3 regions of the Blautia sp. St.27G3 genome follow, and region 1 is predicted to be linked to each of the others. Evidence: riboswitches for the same ligand, from Rfam matches in the RefSeq annotation. Region 1 holds a riboswitch; each other region holds the start of a gene.
The links. A riboswitch is a leader RNA that binds a small molecule or an ion and turns the genes downstream of it on or off. The one in region 1 is predicted to bind cobalamin.

Region 1 (6,150 bases):
CAAAGAAGTTGATGAACGGAAGACGTCCCTTGATTGCAGAAAGATGAGCAACCGGTGTCAGGTCCATAACCTCCTGTACGCTGGATTCACACAGCATACATGCGCCAGTCTGACGGCATGCATAAACGTCAGAGTGGTCACCGAAAATAGAAAGTGCATGGCTTGCAAGAGCACGAGCAGATACGTTGAATACACCCGGAAGTCTCTCACCAGCTACCTTGTAAAGGTTCGGGATCATCAGAAGGAGACCCTGTGACGCGGTATATGTAGTCGTCAGTGCTCCTGCTGCAAGAGATCCGTGTACGGTACCGGCAGCACCTGCCTCTGACTGCATCTCTGTAACCTGTACAGTCTGTCCGAACATGTTAAGACGGCCCTGTGTTGCCCATTCGTCTGTGGCTTCAGCCATAACGGATGACGGGGTAATCGGGAAAATAGCGGCAACGTCTGTAAATGCATAGGAAGCATGTGCTGCTGCATGATTACCATCCATGGTCTTCATTTTTCTTGCCATTTTGAAAATTCCTCCTTATTTTTTTGAGTCCATATACTCATTATTACTTCTCATACGGATTCAATTCTAGCACATATACCGATATTTGTCCATTTCAGACATCCTGTTTTTCCTGTTTTTTTTGTTTTTTTCTTCATACAAATGCAGGCGTTTCCGCCTGCATTGTGGCTTCTCACAAATAAAACGGAAGTATGCCATGCATACTCCCGCAATCCCGCTTCAGTGCGTCCCTCTCACCACTTCAATCCCGTGCGCACCCAGCCATTCTCCAATTTGTGTCATAACCGGACATTCCTCTGCGTCTTTACTTTTCGTGCACACGCCAAAGTGAACCACTTCGGTTCCTTCCGAAACGAGCCTTTCCAGCTTCTCTTTCAGCCCTGCGCTGTTTTGCGGCATATTGCCGCATCCATTGCATCTTGCAAAGGCGGTCAGCACTACTTCTTCCTCCTGATAAACCGTAAACTTTCCGGTTTTGGTTGCCCAGGCTTTCATACATGCTGCTCCTGCACATACCTCATTAGCCTTCAGGCAATTAAACATTGCTACTTTCTTCATTGTCCTCCCTCATTTTTCTGTAAGTAGGATGATAAAGAATATGTATTTCCCCTTTTTCATCTTTGATTACATCCGCATCAACTTCATAGACCTCTTTGATAAATTCCGGCGTCAGCACTTCCTCCGGCGTTCCGCTCTTTATTATTAATCCATTTTCCACCACCAGAAGCCGGTCGCAGTACATCGCTGCTATATTCAGATCGTGAATCGCTGCAATCACCGTCAGATTCAGCCCTTTTACAATATTCATAAGCTGAAGCTGATATTTGATATCCAGATGGTTTGTCGGCTCATCCAGAATGAGGCAAGGTGTTTTCTGCGCCAGCGCCCGGGCCAGAATAATTCTCTGCTGCTCTCCGCCTGACAGAGTAGAAAAGGAACGGTCTTCAAACGCACTCATCCCCACCGTTTTCAGAGCTGCCCGGACAATCTGATAATCTTCGGCGCTGTCCCTTTCCATTGCCCGTTTATGTGGTGCGCGGCCCATCAGAACCACTTCACGGACAGAAAATTCAAAATTGTAATAATTATGCTGCGCCACAACTGCCATCTTCTTGGCAGAATCACGCACCGCATAAGACTTCAGCGGTTTGCCATCCAGCAAAACAGCCCCTTTACTCGGCTGCAGGACCCGGTAAATACATTTCAGCAGTGTGCTTTTTCCGCTTCCATTGGGCCCGATCACCCCCACAAACTCTTTTTTTCCCACATGGAGGTCAATCCCTTTCAGGATTTTCGCATTTCCCAGAGACAGCTCCACCTTCTTAGTCTCAATCTTCATGAATCACCGCCTCCGAATCCGTAGCGTTTTCGAACCATCAGGTAAATAAAACAGGGAGCTCCAATCATAGAGGTCAGAAGCCCCACCGGCAATTCCATTCCGGGAAGGATAATACGGCAGAGCACATCCGCCCAAATCAGGAAAATTGCTCCGATCAGCGCGCAAATCGGCAGTATCTTTTTATGATCCGTGCCAAATACCATTCGGACCAGATGGGGGATAATCAGTCCCACAAACCCGATGGTACCGGAGGAATACACGACAAATCCCACAACCGCAGCCGAAACCAGCAGATAAACCTGACGAAGCCTGTGCAGGTCGGTTCCCAGTGTGATTGCCGTCTCATCTCCCAAAAGCATCAGATTTAAGTTGCGGTACTGACTCCAGAAAAACAGCAATGCCAGAACCACAATAGGGAAAACCACTGCAATGTTTTCCCAGCTTGCCCCCGCAAAGCTGCCCATCAGCCAGAACGTTACATTTTTCAGCGCATCGTTATCGCTGCTAAAATATACCACAAAGCTTGAAAAAGAACTGCACACAGAACTTAAGGCCATTCCTCCCAGAAGAAGCTTGACAGACGTTGCCCTTCCTCCGATATTCGCCAGCGCAACAACGGCGATGGAAATTCCGAATGCGCCCAGAAAGGCCATCACGCCCACATAGTTCGATCCGAATCTCGCTCCGACTCCCAGGAGAATCGCAACTGTGGCTCCAAGAGACGCGCCTGAGGAAATGCCCAGCGTATACGGCTCCGCCAGCGGATTTTTCACAACCGCCTGCATAATGACGCCACATACAGCCAATCCCATCCCTACTGCCATGGACAGCATCAGCCTGGGCAAACGAATAAAGCATACGACGTCGTATATTTTTCCGCTTCCGTACACAGAAGCATCTCCTATGCCAAATAGCTGATACAGAATGACTCCGTACACATCCCGAAAAGGGATGCGCACAGAGCCAAAAGTTACTGCAAGCAGTACAGACAAAATCAGCAGTATCAGCAAAACAATCATAGTCATCACATAACCTGGCGTCTTTTTAATCAGACCTGCTTTTTTGTCGTTCATATCCTTATTCATCCTTACTCCGTATAAAGCTCCGGATAAAGAGCTTTTCCGATCTCATTCAGTCCGTTGATTGTACGTACGCCGCTGGTGTAAACATCGGAAAGATCAATGGCATATACAGCTCCGTTCTGTACGGCCTTCAGGCTTGCATAGCCCTGATCGCCTGTCAGGTTCTCTGTTTTTGTCTCGTCACCGATCACAAAAATCACATCCGGGTCAAGATTAATAAGATCCTCAGCGCCGAGATCTCCTGCCGCATCCAGCAGCTCTGCGCCCATTTCTGTTATCATATTTCCTGCAAGCGTCGTCTTGTCATAATTCCAGATAGAATCCTTCATAAATTCCACAACCAGAACTTTTTTCTTTTCCTGTCCTTCGGTAGCCTCCGTAACACGCGCCACCTCATCTTTCATTTCGTCAACGATTTCCTGCGCCTTATCCTCCACGTCAAAAATCCTACCAATGGTCAGGATATCGGTATATTCATTTTCCAGAGTACGATTTTCACTGATATCATTGGAATTCAGTGCCATGTAGGTATGGATTCCATTTTCATGCCAGTAATCCACGTCGCCGATGGTTTTGTCCGAAAAAGAGGATTTCCAGCCCAGAATGAAATCCGGTTCCATCATAATCGCATATTCCTTGCTCATTGCCGCATTGGTATCCACAAACTCATTGTATTCCTTTCCGGACGCGACCTTATCAAACTCCTCCTGAAGCTCTGGAAGAACGCTCTCTTTGCTGACTCCTACCGCGCAGATAATCCGGTCTCCCAGGCCAAGCGCCAACATCGTCTCCAGGGAATTCTGCCAGAAGGTCAGAACCCTCTCCGGTGCCTTTTCAAACGTTTCCTCTACCGGCTCCTTCGCATAATTGAAGGTGGATACCGTCAGCGGATAATTTGCCGACACTTCTGCTGCTTCTGTCAATACTTCTGTTTCTCCTTCTGCCCTGACCACCGCACCTGTGCCGGTAACCAGTGACGCTGCCATGCCCACGCACAGCAATAAACTTACTGCTCTTTTCTTCATTTTTCCTCCATGTTCCCTTCCCGGAACGCAGATAAGCCTTTTGAACACAAAAAGTAAAGTGCCGCCTGACACTTTATCCTTAATATCCTCTAAGCTATTCCAGTGCAATATCTTTGGCGGGAAGATTTGACTGTCGCTGCAAAGCAGGTTTCCTGACTCTACCTCCTGGCAATTCCGCCTTCTCATGCTCGCACACAATGGCTGACTCACGTCATGGAATATGCCGCGTAATTACAGTGACCCGATCGTGCAGGAATCTCACCTGACTTCCCTTTTAAATCTACTGTTCCACATCTATGCGGAATGTAAATCACTTTGCTGCATCTTTTATATTGTTTACTTTTTTAACATAACACGGGCAACAATTTCTGTCAATAAATACCACATGGATTTTTACACTTTTTAGAAGCATTCCCTGAACTTTTTCTGCCACAGCACAAAGCTGCACAGTCCCTGCTTGCGCCAGTCGCATTTTCCGCAGGAAGCATCGAACACTTCCTCCGTCATATGTGACAGCACAATCTCTTTCAGTTCACTGCGACTGTACGTTTTTCCACAACACAGTCCCAACCGTTCTATTAAATCAGCATCCTTTTTTGACGTCCGATGTTCATGTTCACAGTAACGGTTAAAAAGAAACTCCATATCCGATTCCGGCTTCTCTCCCCTGCTTCCCTTTTCTTTTGGCACAGCAGGCTCAAGATTTGGGCAATGCGTACAGACCTCATCCGGAGAAGCCAACGGCCGGATTTCCTCTTCTGTCGTTTTGATTCGTTCTATTACTTCTGTCATATGAGCACAAAACTCTTCGCTATAGCCATGCCCCTGATACATGGGAATACACAGCAGATGATGCGCACGAAGTTCCATAATTCTTTCTCCCCTTTTATGCCATCTGTGCACCGGCACTTTTCAGACCTGCCCGGACAGCTTTGGCCGCTATGTAAGCCCCTGCCAGAGAAGCAACATCTTTTACCAGATACGGCACGGAAGCCACAAAAAACGCTTCCTTCCATCCCATTCCGGTGACAAGCGAAAACTGAATCACTCCGAACAAATGGCAGGCTGCAAGACCTAGCACGGAAAGTACACACAGCCATACATAATTTTTCTTTTCATATCCAAATGCACACAGCGCAACCATCGGCAGAAATCCCCAAATATACCCTCCGGCGGGACTTGTGGCAAACCCGATTCCGCCCGAAAAACCAGCGAACACCGGAACCCCTACAGCTCCCAATAAAATATACACTGCCGTGGAGATCAGACCATATCTCCATCCCAGCACATACCCCGCCAAAGCCATTGCAAACGTCTGCATGGTTACCGGTACGCCTGACGGAAGCGGAAACTGAATCTGCGACATCACTGCCATCACTGCTGCCATCATCCCCGCAAGCACAACCTTCTGTGTAGACAATTTTTTATTCTCCATAGCATCCTCCTCTTTCGTCAACTTTTTCTCTTCTTTAGTTGACATTTTTCATTCTACACAAACACCAGTTGTTTGTCAACTATTTTGTTTTACAAGTTAACATTTTTGTTTTTTAGAATCCACCAGCCTTCTCCATCATGCTGTGTGCATATTGTTCCGTATCAACCGCTTTTTCACGTACAAATAACAGAGCAAATGTACCGATTCTGTAACAAGCCACGAAACCGGATACGACCAGTACAATACAGAAAGCGTTCTGTTTGCCGCAAATACTGTATAAATCCAGACCACACGGAGTAAACAGGACCCAACCATCGAAACAACCATAGGCATCACCGATTCCCCCATTCCCCTGAGCATCCCTGAAAAAACATCCATAATTCCACAGAGGAAGTAGGTCGTCACAATAATTTCGATTCTGGCAATTCCGTATTCAATTGCCGATTCATTGCCTGGAAGGTAGATGTTCAGAAGCGGATTTGCAAAATGCTTCACGATCGCCCCCAGTACAAGTCCGGTTGCCGTTACCATAATAAGGCAGTTGAAAAATACTTTGTTAATCCGGTCATACTTTCTTCCGCCAACATTCTGACCGGTAAACGTCTGGGCCGCCTGATAAAAAGAATTCATTGCTATGTAAATAAAACCTTCTATATTGCTGGACGCAGAATTTCCAGCCACCGCCAGCTCCCCGAAACTGTTGACCGACGACTGAATCAATACATTGGAAAGTGAAAAGATCGTTGACTGTATTC
Region 2 (6,150 bases), on a different contig from region 1:
GTTCAAACTTTATCTCAGATATCTGCTATCACATAATGTGCCTTATCCTTTTACAGTGCAAACGGATCTCTGAGCGTTTTCTTTGATATTATATGCTTTTTTTCCCATAGAAGTCAAGCTGGAAAGCTGTCTTCTATGCAGGATTCCCGGCCACATGCACAACGACAATTTCGCTGTGCTTTCCGGTTCGAAACGCGTATCCCCAACCTCCAATGCCTGACGATACAATCAGCTCCATATCGCCAATTGTTTTTCTGCCATAGTTAAACGTATCTTTATCGAATAAAGTAGTAATAAGTCCCACCGGCCACATCTGACCGGCATGCGTATGCCCGGAAAGCATCAAATCATATCCGGCCTGTTCATTTTCTTCTATCTCCCGCGGCTGATGGTCTGTCAAAATGCAGAATCGCTGTTCAGAAACATCCGCCAGAAGTTCTTCAGATGACTTGCGCTCCATCTCATCTCTCCTGGCATCCGTCCGGTCGCGCCGGCCGGCCACACAGAGCTCTTCGCCGATCAAAGCCGTCTCGTCCTCCAAAATCTTTATTCCTGCTGCGGTAATCGCTTCCTCCAGTTCCGTTTCCGTAAAATCACACGCATCCAAGTAGCGCCCCTTGTCGTGATTGCCATAAACGTAATACGTTCCGTACGTGCTTCTGATCTGACCCAGGCATCTAAACGCCTCCTTCACCTGTTCCAGCGTCGAAGCCTCATCTACAATGTCCCCGCCAAGCACAACGAGATCTGGCTGTTCTTTCTCTATACGTTCACAATAATTCTGAAGCTGTTCCGGATTCATGGTTGTCCCAAAATGCAGATCTGACAAAAAGGCAAGGTCATATCCTTCTTCCCGGATTTCCTTTTCTGTAAAAACCGTGTATTCCGTCACAACCACCCGGTGCATATTCCAATATGCATACCCAAGAACAACAGTCGTGACCGCTGCTGCCAGTGTACCGCTGCGCCATGCAAGCTCCACGTACCTGTGAAATCCGTGTCCTGACTTTTTCAGAACCAGTCTCACAACATCCACAATCGCCGACGCTGCAAGAAAATGCAGAACAATAAGCGCCCAAAAACCAAACAGATTCTGCGCCGGAAGAATCACCAGCACAGATAGTACCACTGCCAGCACCATCTGCACATACTTCCATTTCCCGCCAAACAGCAGTATCTGAATCCTTCTGATAATAAAATACAAATAAATGTAAAGTGGAATCATAAAGATTCCCGCCGTTCTCACAAAAAACCGCATTCTCTTTCTCCCTGCTTTTCCTTATCAATATTTCACGATCTGCTAACAAAATACAGAATATCCAAAATCCGGAATTTCATTCTTCCTCATCCTATCTTCTCAAACTTCTGCCCGCAAACGATATTACCGCCAGCCAGGACACATTGGTCCCCCAGTTGGCGGTAACATTATAACAGTTCGACTAAGCTACAGGTCAATACATAATATGTGAAAATACTGTGAATTCCTTCGTTTTCTAACAAAATAAATGGGACTCGGATCTATAAAAGTTGTACTTGACAGCAAACGCTTCTCTATACTAAGATAAAAACAGCATAAAAATACTGCGTATGTTAATATAGTGCCGAAAGGCTGCCCCCTTTGGGGCAAAGGGAACAAAGTAGAAGCTTTGACAGCCCCCGCTACTGTGTGACAGACGAACTCTCCCAAAAGTCACTGGAAAACCGGGAAGACGGAGAAAGTAGGATGAAGTCGAGTCAGGAGACCTGCTATATTATCAATACTGTTGCTTTCGGTGGGGAGGCTTACATAGACATAGCAGAAATGCTTTTTTGCTGTGCGCAGATTGTGAAGTTTTATATTTTCACTTTACTTCTCAGATCTGATGAGCCACCAAAAGGCTCTTTTTTTATGCGTACAGACTGTTGCAGTACCGCATACTTCTGCATCAGTCCAGTCATTTCACACAGCAGAAAGAGAGGATTCAAAATGAAAAAGAAATTTGTTCTATCACTACTTGCAGGTATGATGATTCTGTCTTCTTTTGGTACGGGGGTTTTTGCCAGTGAGACAGCAGATTACAGCGAAGTAACCATCGAAAACGGTGCCCGCACTCTGACCTTCACGGAAATGCCGACCGGTATCCTTTGCTGTTACAGTGGAGAGGTACTGATGAAACTCGGACTTGACCAGTACATCATCGGTACAAGCACAAACAACAAGGGCCGTATCTCGCCGCTTGAAGGCGTAGCCGAGCTCTTTGAAGGGATCCCGGAGATTGAGCGTTCACACGAAAACGCAGTTGCCTGCGGTGCAGACCTGATTGTTGGGGAAGTCAGCGCATTCCAGGAAGACCGCTGGGGAACGTACGATATGCTTGAAGAAAAGGGAATCACCTCGTATGTGCTCACCGGTACTGTCGTGGAAGATGAAACAATGGACAGTATTTATCAGGATATTGAGAATATGGGGAAAATTTTCAAAGTGGAAGAGCGCGCGGAGAAACTGATTTTTGAGACAAAAGAACAGATTGCCGCGATTGAAGCCTCTGTAGCTGATATTAAGGAAGAAGAAAAAGTAACCGCCTTCGTTATGGACAGCGTGAGCGGTAATGAAGTTTATACCACTTCCGCGGGCCTGGAAAGCAATCTGATCGAACTGGCCGGCGGCATCAATGCCACAAAGGGAATGGCTGATTCCAGATGGTTCACAACAAGCGTGGAGACCATTGTTGCCACAAATCCGGACGTTATGATCTTCAACGACTATGGCAATGAGGAAATGCTGCAGGAAAGCCTTGATTTTATCAATAATAACGAAGCGCTGGCCGATGTGCCGGCAGTCGCAAATCAGAATTATATCATTATTCCGCTCGCTTATGCGATGCATGATTTAAGCGCAGTAGAAGCATGTGAGATTTTCGCGGAAGCATTCTACCCGGAACGCTTCCTATAGGCATGAGCCTGTGATCAAACACCATTTTCATACGCATAGCCCAATGAAACGCAATTTACTTAAGGAGACAATATGAAGGGGAAGCATATTCGCAGCGGTCTGCTGTTTCCTGTTTTGACTGCATTTTTGATCTTTTCCATCCTGTATGTGGTATCAATCGGCACTACCCCGATAGACATCAAAACAGTCTATCAGGTCATGGCAGATCAGATCTTTTTCAGTGGAGCACAGACAGCTGCCGGTGCATGGGATAAATCAATCTACCAGATTATCTGGAATATCAGGCTGCCCAGAGTTCTTTTCGGAGTATGCTGCGGCGCCGGCCTTTCTATCTGCGGCGCAGCCATGCAGGCCCTTGTCCTAAACCCTGTCGCAGAACCCTATATTTTAGGCGTATCTTCCGGTGCATCGGCCGGAGCTGCTCTGGCGCTTCTGACACCGCTCCCCTTTTTCAGCGGACAATACCGCACCACTGCCTTTGCCCTGCTTGGTGCACTTCTTGCCTTTTTCTGCGTCTATCGCATGGCAAAAGCCGGTGGCGGCGGTAAAATACAGCCGGTTGCCCTCCTGCTCTCCGGCACAGCCGTAAATGCCGTGATGAGCGCCGTTACCAGCTTTTTAATCTTTATGGCCAAAAGTCCTGAGAGCATTTCTGCTGTCTATAACTGGCAAATGGGAAGCCTTGCCTCCGCCCAGTGGAGCAGTCTCCGGATTCCGGCTCTCGGCACCGCTTTGGGTTGTATCGTCTTTTTCTGCCAGAGCGGCAATTTTAATCTTATCATGATAGGAGACGACGATGCTGCTGCCATGGGACTGCATGTAAAACGCTTTCGTGGTATGATGTTCATCATCTGTGCCCTCATTGTAGCATCTCTTGTCTCTGTCACCGGTATTATTGGATTTGTAGGCCTTATGGTCCCCCATATGGTTCGTCTGCTCGCAGGGACAAGCAGTAACAGAATCATTTTGCCTCTGAGCGCACTGTTCGGCGCTTCTTATCTGATCTGGGCCGATGCCGCTGCGCGCAGCCTGTTTGGCCCTGCCGAACTCCCGCTTGGCATCATTACCGCATTTGTTGGAGCTCCGTTTTTCTTTTATCTGATGATACGAAAGAATCGAGGTGGCGCATGACCACAGCAATAGAATTTCAGAATATACAGACCGGTTATGGAAAAAAAGAAATCCTGCACAACGTGAGCGTGCAGGCAGAGCGGGGAAAAATCACCGGAATTGTCGGACCAAACGGCTCCGGAAAATCGACACTGGTTAAAACACTATTCGGGATAGTACCCTGCAAATCCGGCGCTATTTTTCTGGACGGAAAAAACCTGCAATCGTTCAGCCGAAAGGATGTCGCAAGGAAGTTAGGATATGTCGGACAGGATACCTCTGTGGTTTTTGACTTTTCTGTGGAGGATATTATTGGCATGGCTCTTTACCACCAAAAAAAGACAGATCTCCCATCAAAAGAGCGAATTCGTCTCGCCATGGAAGAACTGAATATCCTGGAATTTTCCGGACGCAGCATTCAGACACTCTCCGGAGGGGAACGAAAGCTGGTTTTTCTGGCCCGTGCTGTAGCACAGGGTGCAGATACTATCATACTGGATGAACCGACCAACCACCTTGATATCTACCACCAGATTTTTCTGTTAAACTATCTGAAGCGAAGCGGTAAGACCATTCTCCTTGTTATTCACGATCTCCGCCTTGCAGCCCACTATTGCGATCACCTTTTCTTGATGCAGGACGGTCGCGTCGCCTCCAGTGGAATCCCCGAGCACGTACTGACTCCAAAAAATGTGAAGCAGGTATTCGGAATCTCCGGAAAAATCAGTTATTTGCCGGATGGTACCAGGGACTTTTGCATGGACTTCCAGTGAAGTCCATGCCGATGTACCCGTAAAACAAAGTTCTGTTTCTTTTCAGAAATATTTTACCATGCACAGCTCACTCTCACACGTCCCATCCTTTAAATGAAATCCGTTTTTCAGCTCGCCCCACACTTCAAATCCGGTACTCTGATACAGCCTGAGCCCTTTTTCATTTGTTTTCAGCAAACTCAGCTCTACCTGCGCAAATCCCATCTCCTTCGCCCTCTCCAAGCATGCCTGCGTGAGAGCTCGTCCAAGCCCAAGTCCCCACCACGGCTGTAGCACCGCAATCCCAAAATCGGCACGATGACGCAGTTTTATACGCTCACTAAATGGACTGATGCTCGCATTTCCGGCAAGTTCTCCCTCCACAAAAGCCGAAATCTGAATACTGTTTTTACTCTCCACACACTGTTCGAGAAAATCTGCTTCTGATTCCAAGGTCTCCGTAATCTCTTCTGGATACCGTCCGACAAACTCTGTCTCCTCCGACATCCTGCGAATATACAAAAGCATCGCCTCGGCATCTTCTCTCCTCGGACTCCGCAAAACGGCAGTCTTCCCATTCTTCATCGTAAATTCCTGCTTTTCATACAGCATAACCACAATCCCCCATTTCTTCTGTCATCTATATTCTAATTCAACTGCAAAACTTTTCCAAAAACTCCAGATGTTTATAAAAAGGGCTACCCCCTCCCCTTTCCGAAGCGGCGGCAGCCCATCCATTCTTATTTGAGATTTTCCGGATTCAGGCAGTCAAGCTCTGGCAGAACAAATCTCCCATCCTTGCGGATCAACACACCGTCAAACCACATCTCTCCGCCTCCAAATTCCGGCATCTGGCAACAGATCAGATCCCAATGCTGTGCGGAATGATTGCCATTCTCATTGCGCTCATACGCATTTCCCGGTGTAAAATGAAAACTTCCTACCATTTTTTCATCGAACAGAATATCACAGATCGGACGTGTCACATATGGATTGCATCCGATTGCAAACTCTCCCACATAGCGGGCACCCTCATCTGTGTCAAAAATTTCGTCCATGCGATCCGGAAGATTGGAATCAGCCTTTATCACCTTTCCATCTTTAAAAGTCAGTGTCACATCCGAATAGACTGCTCCATTATACGGCGACGGGATATTGTAGTGAATGACTCCGTTGACAGAATCCTTCACCGGCGCCGTAGAGACCTCCCCGTCTGGAATATTGCACTGTCCGTGCCACGGATATACGCCAATTCCTTTGATCGAAAAATGAAGATCGGTTCCTGGTCCGATAATATCGACTTTATCGGTACGCTCCATCAGCTTCACAAGCGGCTGCATGGCCCTTTCCATCTTA
Region 3 (6,150 bases), 360 kb from region 1:
ACGAAAAGGACAACAAGGAACGCGTCCCCTTTGAACACTACAAAGAAGAATACCGGAGCATGAATCCTTCTGAGATTTCCAGGCGTACGGGATTTCCTTATCTGGAAGAAAAAAAGTGCTTTCTTGTCCGTTTTCTTGGAAAAGAGTATGAAGTTTCTTTTCCTGAATTTTCCGTTGTCCGGACGCAGGAGGAGGATGGTTTTTGTCCGTTACTTTCGATTACGGCGGCGCAGATTCTGATGATACGTTTTCTGACCCACGGCTGCCAGGTTCCCGGAACAGGAAAGTTTCTGACCTATCGCGAGGTTCCGTGGGGAGAAGTGTACTACAGACAGTTCAGCGGTCGGTGTATGGCGCGGCTGGCATTCTCCTACGGGAGTAGAATTGATGCATTTTGTTCTGCGTTTGAGAAAATGCATGCAAAGCCCATCAAGGCCGGAGATGCCGGATATGAGGTTGAGCTGTTTGACGGATTTTTTATTCGGTTTCAGATATGGGGTGGAGACGAAGAATTTCCGCCGTCTTCTCAGATTCTGTTCAGCGACAATTTCCCGGCAGCTTTTCACGCGGAAGATCTTGTTGTCGCCTGCGATGTGGTGATTGGGACAATGAAGAGTGTGTGATGATCGGACGCCCTCTGGCAGCATACCTGTCCGCGGGGTTCCGACAAAGAAGTCACCTCGCGGACAGGTATTCTGCCAGGGAGCTGACTTCGATAATAATTTACAAATTATAACATATTTTATCATAAAAATAGGTGTTATTGTGTTTGTGAATGATTTGGAAATTAAAAAAATTTAGAAGGAGATAGAATAAATGGGATTTTCAACAGTACCATGTAATGAATTTGTTGAAGTACTTGCTTCTAAGGCTCCGGTTCCGGGCGGCGGCGGCGCATCGGCACTGGTTGGCGCAGTGGGCACCGCGCTTGGAAATATGGTGGGAAGCCTGACCGTTGGCAAGAAGAAGTACGCTGATGTTGAAGCAGAGATGTATGAACTGAAGGCAAAATGCGATAAGCTTCAGGAAGAGCTTCTGACCCTGGTAGAGCGTGATGCGGAAGTATTTGAGCCGCTTTCCAAGGCATACGGAATGCCGAGGGCAACGGAAGAAGAAAAGGCAGAGAAAGCTCGTGTGATGGAGATTGTTCTGAAGGATGCATGCTCTGTTCCGATGGAGATCATGGAGAAATGCTGTGAGGCAATCGAACTGATCAAAGAGTTTGCCGCAAAGGGTTCTGCGTTAGCAATCAGTGATGCAGGCGTGGGCGCTGCATTTTGCAAGGCAGCTCTGATGGGAGCCAGTCTGAATGTTTATATTAATACAAAATCCATGGCAAACAGAGAATATGCAGAAGAGCTGAATGCAAAAGCGGATGCAATGCTGGCGAAATATCCGCCGATGGCTGATGAAATTTTTGAGAGCGTACTTGGACGTCTGAAATAGAGAAACTGCGGATTTGGATGACCGCGGATGAAAGGAGCAAAACAATGGCAAAACAGTTACTTGGTAAAGAGGTTACCGCTGCTTTGAACGAAAGAATCAAAGCAAAGGTAGCAGAGGTTGAGGCAAAAGGAATCAAACCGACGCTTGGAATCATTCGTGTCGGAGAAAATGAAAGTGATATTTCTTATGAGAGAGGCGCTACAAAACGCTGTGAAACACTCGGTGTTGCATGTGAAAAAATTCTTCTTCCGGGTGATGTTTCTCAGGAAGAGCTTCTGAAAGTTATTGATGATGTAAACAAGAACGACGCAATTCACGGCGTACTTCTGTTCCGTCCGCTTCCGAAGCACCTGGATCAGAGCGTGATTGAGAATGCGCTTGATCCGGCAAAGGACGTAGACTGTATGACAGACGGTTCCATGTCCGGTGTATTTACTGGAAAGGCAATTGGTTTCCCGCCATGCACACCTCAGGCTTGTATGGAAATTCTTGATCACTATGAAATCGACTGTACCGGAAAGAAAGCGGTTGTAATTGGCCGCAGTCTTGTAGTAGGGAAACCGGCAGCCATGATGCTGATCAAGAAAAATGCGACCGTTACTGTTTGTCATACAAGAACAGTAGATATGCCGTCAGTTGCAAAAGAGGCAGATATCATCATCGTTGCCGCAGGCCGTGCAGGCGTAGTTGGCGCTGAGTACGTGAAACCTGGTCAGGTGGTCATTGATGTAGGTATCAACGTTAACGCAGAGGGCAAGCTTTGCGGCGATGTGGATTACGCTGCGGTAGAACCGATTGTAGATGCAATCACACCGGTTCCGGGTGGCGTAGGCAGTGTTACGACTTCTGTACTTGTAAGCCATGTAGTAGATGCAGCTGCAAAAAAAGCAGGACTGTAATGCAACGGAATAGCTGTGCCTGACCGTGTACAAGGCACAAAACGGTTGACGATTTTCAGAAACCGTGCTATATTTTTAGCGTGTAATGAGAAATTGCCGTATCAAGTGCAGTTTATCTGAAAAGGGAATCAGGTGCGATGCCTGAGCGATCCGGTCACTGTATACAGGGAGTGAGCTTCAAAGTCCATTGCGTACCCAATGAGCGCGAGAAGGAGAAGCAGGCGATGATCTGTGAGCCAGGAAACCTGCTTGATATGAGAGAAGTGCTTCCGAGTAAAGCAAAACACTCCGCACCGGCTGGCTGCCGGTTGTCTGTATCGGGTTAGTCAGACAAAGAAAAAATGGAATGTTGTCTCAAGGCAATGGAGATATACACAAACATACCTCCTTGTGCTCTGGCTGGCATCAGCTTTTTATAAAAGTAAGCCTTCGGAGCTGCGTACAGATGACGTTCCGCAAGCTGATCTGTACGACCGGCGTAGCCTTTTGCAGTCCGCAATGCAAAGAAAGGCTACGCCTTTTCATTTTAGAAAGCAAGCTACCATACAGGCAAAAATGTCTTCGTTTTCATATGATTGAAGAAATTTCTTTAAAAGCGTTCTGAGGTCCATTCCCCCTGCATATATTTAACCAGTATATGCAGGGGGTCTTTTGATGGAAAAATTTGATTTATACAAGGATATTCAGACGAGGACAGGCGGCGATATTTACGTGGGCATCGTAGGCCCTGTGCGGACAGGGAAATCTACCTTTGTGAGAAAAGTAGTAGAGCATTTGGTACTGCCGGAGCTTGAAGGACAGGAACATGACCGGGCAAAAGATGAGATGCCTGCCAGTGCAACCGGAAAGACAGTGACGACAGTAGAACCCAAATTTATTCCGAGAGAAGCCGCACAGATTGCAATAGGGGATGGCACCGTTATGAAATTACGAATGGTGGACTGTGTCGGATTTCTTGTGCCGGGAGCCGAGGGAACAGAAGAGAATGGTGTACCACGTATGGTCAAAACACCATGGCAGGAACAGCCTATGGCGTTTGGCGAGGCAGCCAGAATGGGAACACAGAAAGTAATTACAGATCATGCAACCGTGGGGATTGTAATTACTACGGATGGAAGCTTCGGAGACCTTCCAAGGGAAAGTTTTCTTGAGGCAGAAAAAGAAGCGATTACACAGCTTCAGCAGCTCGGGAAACCGTTTCTTGTGATTTTGAATTCCGCAAAGCCTTACAGTGAAGAAGCACGGGCGGCATCTGCGTATCTGAATGATACATATGGCGTTTCCAGTATGATCCTGAACTGTGAACAGATTGGAACAAAAGAAATTCAGACTGTATTTGAAGAATTTTTGCTGGAATTTCCGCTTACCAGGGTTGTATTTCAGATTCCCAAGTGGACGGAAACACTGGAAAATGGCCATTGGCTGAAACAGGATCTATTTGCAGCTGCAAAGAATGCAATGCAAAAGCTTCATACGGTACGGGATATTTATGCGGACTCGCTCGGCGTAAACAGCGAATTTATCAAAAAAGCAAAGCTTGAAGCGGTCGACCTGTCAAACGGAAATGCAGAGATTGATATCCAGATGCAGGATTCACTGTATTATCAGGTGCTGAGCGAGATGACAGGGACGGAAATAGCAAGCGAATACAAGCTGATTTCCATCGTCAGGGAGATGTCAGCCCTGAAAAAAGAATATGAAGCAGTAGCCAGCGCAGTAAATGCAGTGAGACAGACCGGTTATGGCGTGATCACGCCGCTGAAAGAAGAAATTCAGATGGATGAGCCGGTGGTCATCCGACAGGGAAATAAATATGGCGTAAAGATCAAAGCTACATCACCCTCGATTCATCTGATCCGTGCGGATATTGAGACTGAAATCGCACCGATTGTGGGGAGTGAATCTCAGGCCGAAGATCTGATTAATTACATGCGGGAGAATGAAAATTCTGAAGAAGGAGCCTGGAACACGCTGATTTTTGGAAAATCTATTGAACAGATGGTAGAAGACGGGATTCAGGCAAAACTTTCCTCAATTGGTGAAGAAAGTCAGCAGCGCCTTCAGGATACGATGAAAAAAATTGTGAATGAATCTAAGGGAAGAATTATCTGCATCATATTCTAATCATATTGTTTTTGTATAGTAACCATAAACAGCCTGCAACCCGGCAATTTTATTAAGCGGTACGCGCAAAATGTAACAAAATATGGTTTTTTGTACATAATTGTTTCATTTTGCGCCAGGTTTTGTTTGACATAGTGTAATATTTATCATATAATATGAATCAAATGTTACGAAAACAAATCGAAATTATTAAGTTCCAGAGGAGAAAGTGATGGTTACGAAACACAGGAACAGACGGATGCTATTTGTTACAGTCATATTGTTTTTACTCATGTTTTCCTGTATGAGTGTCCGTGCAGAAGCAGGCTGGAAAAAGAATTCGAATGGCACCTATTCCTATTATTTAAAAGGAAAAAAGGTAAAGAAAAAGTGGATCAAAGAAGGGTCAAAGTCTTACTATGTCAATTCCAAGGGAGTCCGTCAGACAGGCTGGCTCTACAAAGGAAAGAAATGGTATTACTTTAAAAAGACCGGTGTGCTAGTAAAAAATAAATGGATTAAATACAAGAATAATATGTATTATGCAGGCTCCAATGGTGCCGTGTACGCGAATGGCATGAAAAAGGCTCCAAATGGATATACATACGCCTTTGACAAACGCGGAGCAGTTCAGAAGGGCCGACTGACCTACAACAAGAAGATCTATTATTTTGAGTCCAAGCACGGTCGCATGGTAAAAAATAAATGGGTCAAGACAAATGGAAAATACTATTACTACGGCGCAGATGGGGCCATGGTAAAAAACAAATGGATTGGCCGCTACTATGTAGGCAAAACCGGACTCCGTTTGAAAAATACCTGGAAGGATGACTGTTATCTTGGAAGCAATACAAAGGCGTGTATTGGATTACAGAAAATAGGTACCGATTATTATTACTTCGATCCCAAAACCTACAAGAAAACAGTCAATGTAAAACTGACAATTGAAGGAAAAACGTATCAGTTTGACGGAAATGGTATCGGAACAGAGGTTTCTGAGAATGGAGCTCCAAAGCCAACCGCAGGTGTCAAGGTACATAACGAGTATTTTACGGATCCGCTCACAGACGATGAAACACTTCTTGCCACGATTATATACTGTGAATCCGGAAATCAGTCCTATACCGGAAAGGTGGCTGTCGGGCTTGTGCTTTTGAATCGCTTATACAGTCCGTTGTTCCCAGATGTGCTGCGTGAGGTTGTTTATCAGGACATGCAGTTTGCTCCTGCGAGAGACGGAAGTCTTACACGGGCACTGAAAAATCCGGCTCTGGTTGATCCGGAATCGAAAAAGGCGGCCAGAACAGTCATCGCAAGATTTGAGGCCTGCCGGGCGGCAGGTACCGATATCTATTTGCAGCTGGATGGAAAAAAGAAGCCGTTTGATTGTCTGTTTTTCATGACACTGCCGGCATACACAAGTCTTGGTCTTGTTTCTGAATATCAGAAGATTGGGGATCACGTATTTTTTGAAGTATGGAAGCGTTAAGAACAATTTCAAAGAAAAGGATAAAATCGAACGTATGATTGATTTTATCCTTTTCTTATGTTAAAATGCAGAAAGTAATTGCAAAACAGGATAGATGATAAGTTGTGCCGGGTAATCGGAATAAATCATTTGAGAAATTGAGTTCAAAAGATTTTGCGATGATTGTACATGGAACCTACAGAAAATAAGCGTAGGAAAGGGTTTAGCGTGAAA

Region 2: linked by a shared signal. The riboswitch ahead of AC6I2O_RS16820 (ABC transporter substrate-binding protein) and the one ahead of AC6I2O_RS12460 (ABC transporter substrate-binding protein) in region 1 are both predicted to bind cobalamin.
Region 3: linked by a shared signal. The riboswitch ahead of spoIVA (stage IV sporulation protein A) and the one ahead of AC6I2O_RS12460 (ABC transporter substrate-binding protein) in region 1 are both predicted to bind cobalamin.

The regions. Positions count from the first base shown of each region.
Region 1 covers NZ_BAAGFO010000002.1:612,125-618,274, forward strand. Annotated here, with positions in the region: gene nifJ (pyruvate:ferredoxin (flavodoxin) oxidoreductase) at 1-514, opposite strand, end outside; gene AC6I2O_RS12445 (CGGC domain-containing protein) at 734-1,072, opposite strand; gene AC6I2O_RS12450 (ABC transporter ATP-binding protein) at 1,050-1,853, opposite strand; gene AC6I2O_RS12455 (FecCD family ABC transporter permease) at 1,850-2,926, opposite strand; gene AC6I2O_RS12460 (ABC transporter substrate-binding protein) at 2,941-3,960, opposite strand; cobalamin riboswitch at 4,086-4,293, opposite strand; gene AC6I2O_RS12465 (DUF1284 domain-containing protein) at 4,363-4,830, opposite strand; gene AC6I2O_RS12470 (biotin transporter BioY) at 4,847-5,395, opposite strand; gene AC6I2O_RS12475 (MATE family efflux transporter) at 5,531-6,150, opposite strand, start outside.
Region 2 covers NZ_BAAGFO010000003.1:578,162-584,311, forward strand. Annotated here, with positions in the region: gene AC6I2O_RS16815 (metallophosphoesterase) at 134-1,258, opposite strand; cobalamin riboswitch at 1,580-1,765, shown strand; gene AC6I2O_RS16820 (ABC transporter substrate-binding protein) at 1,967-2,932, shown strand; gene AC6I2O_RS16825 (FecCD family ABC transporter permease) at 3,005-4,063, shown strand; gene AC6I2O_RS16830 (ABC transporter ATP-binding protein) at 4,060-4,815, shown strand; gene AC6I2O_RS16835 (GNAT family N-acetyltransferase) at 4,858-5,406, opposite strand; gene AC6I2O_RS16840 (aminopeptidase) at 5,535-6,150, opposite strand, start outside.
Region 3 covers NZ_BAAGFO010000002.1:251,494-257,643, reverse strand. Annotated here, with positions in the region: gene AC6I2O_RS10845 (DUF3786 domain-containing protein) at 1-623, shown strand, start outside; gene AC6I2O_RS10840 (cyclodeaminase/cyclohydrolase family protein) at 817-1,446, shown strand; gene AC6I2O_RS10835 (bifunctional 5,10-methylenetetrahydrofolate dehydrogenase/5,10-methenyltetrahydrofolate cyclohydrolase) at 1,491-2,345, shown strand; cobalamin riboswitch at 2,432-2,612, shown strand; gene spoIVA (stage IV sporulation protein A) at 3,000-4,469, shown strand; gene AC6I2O_RS10825 (cell wall hydrolase) at 4,681-5,937, shown strand; gene AC6I2O_RS10820 (NusG domain II-containing protein) at 6,145-6,150, shown strand, end outside.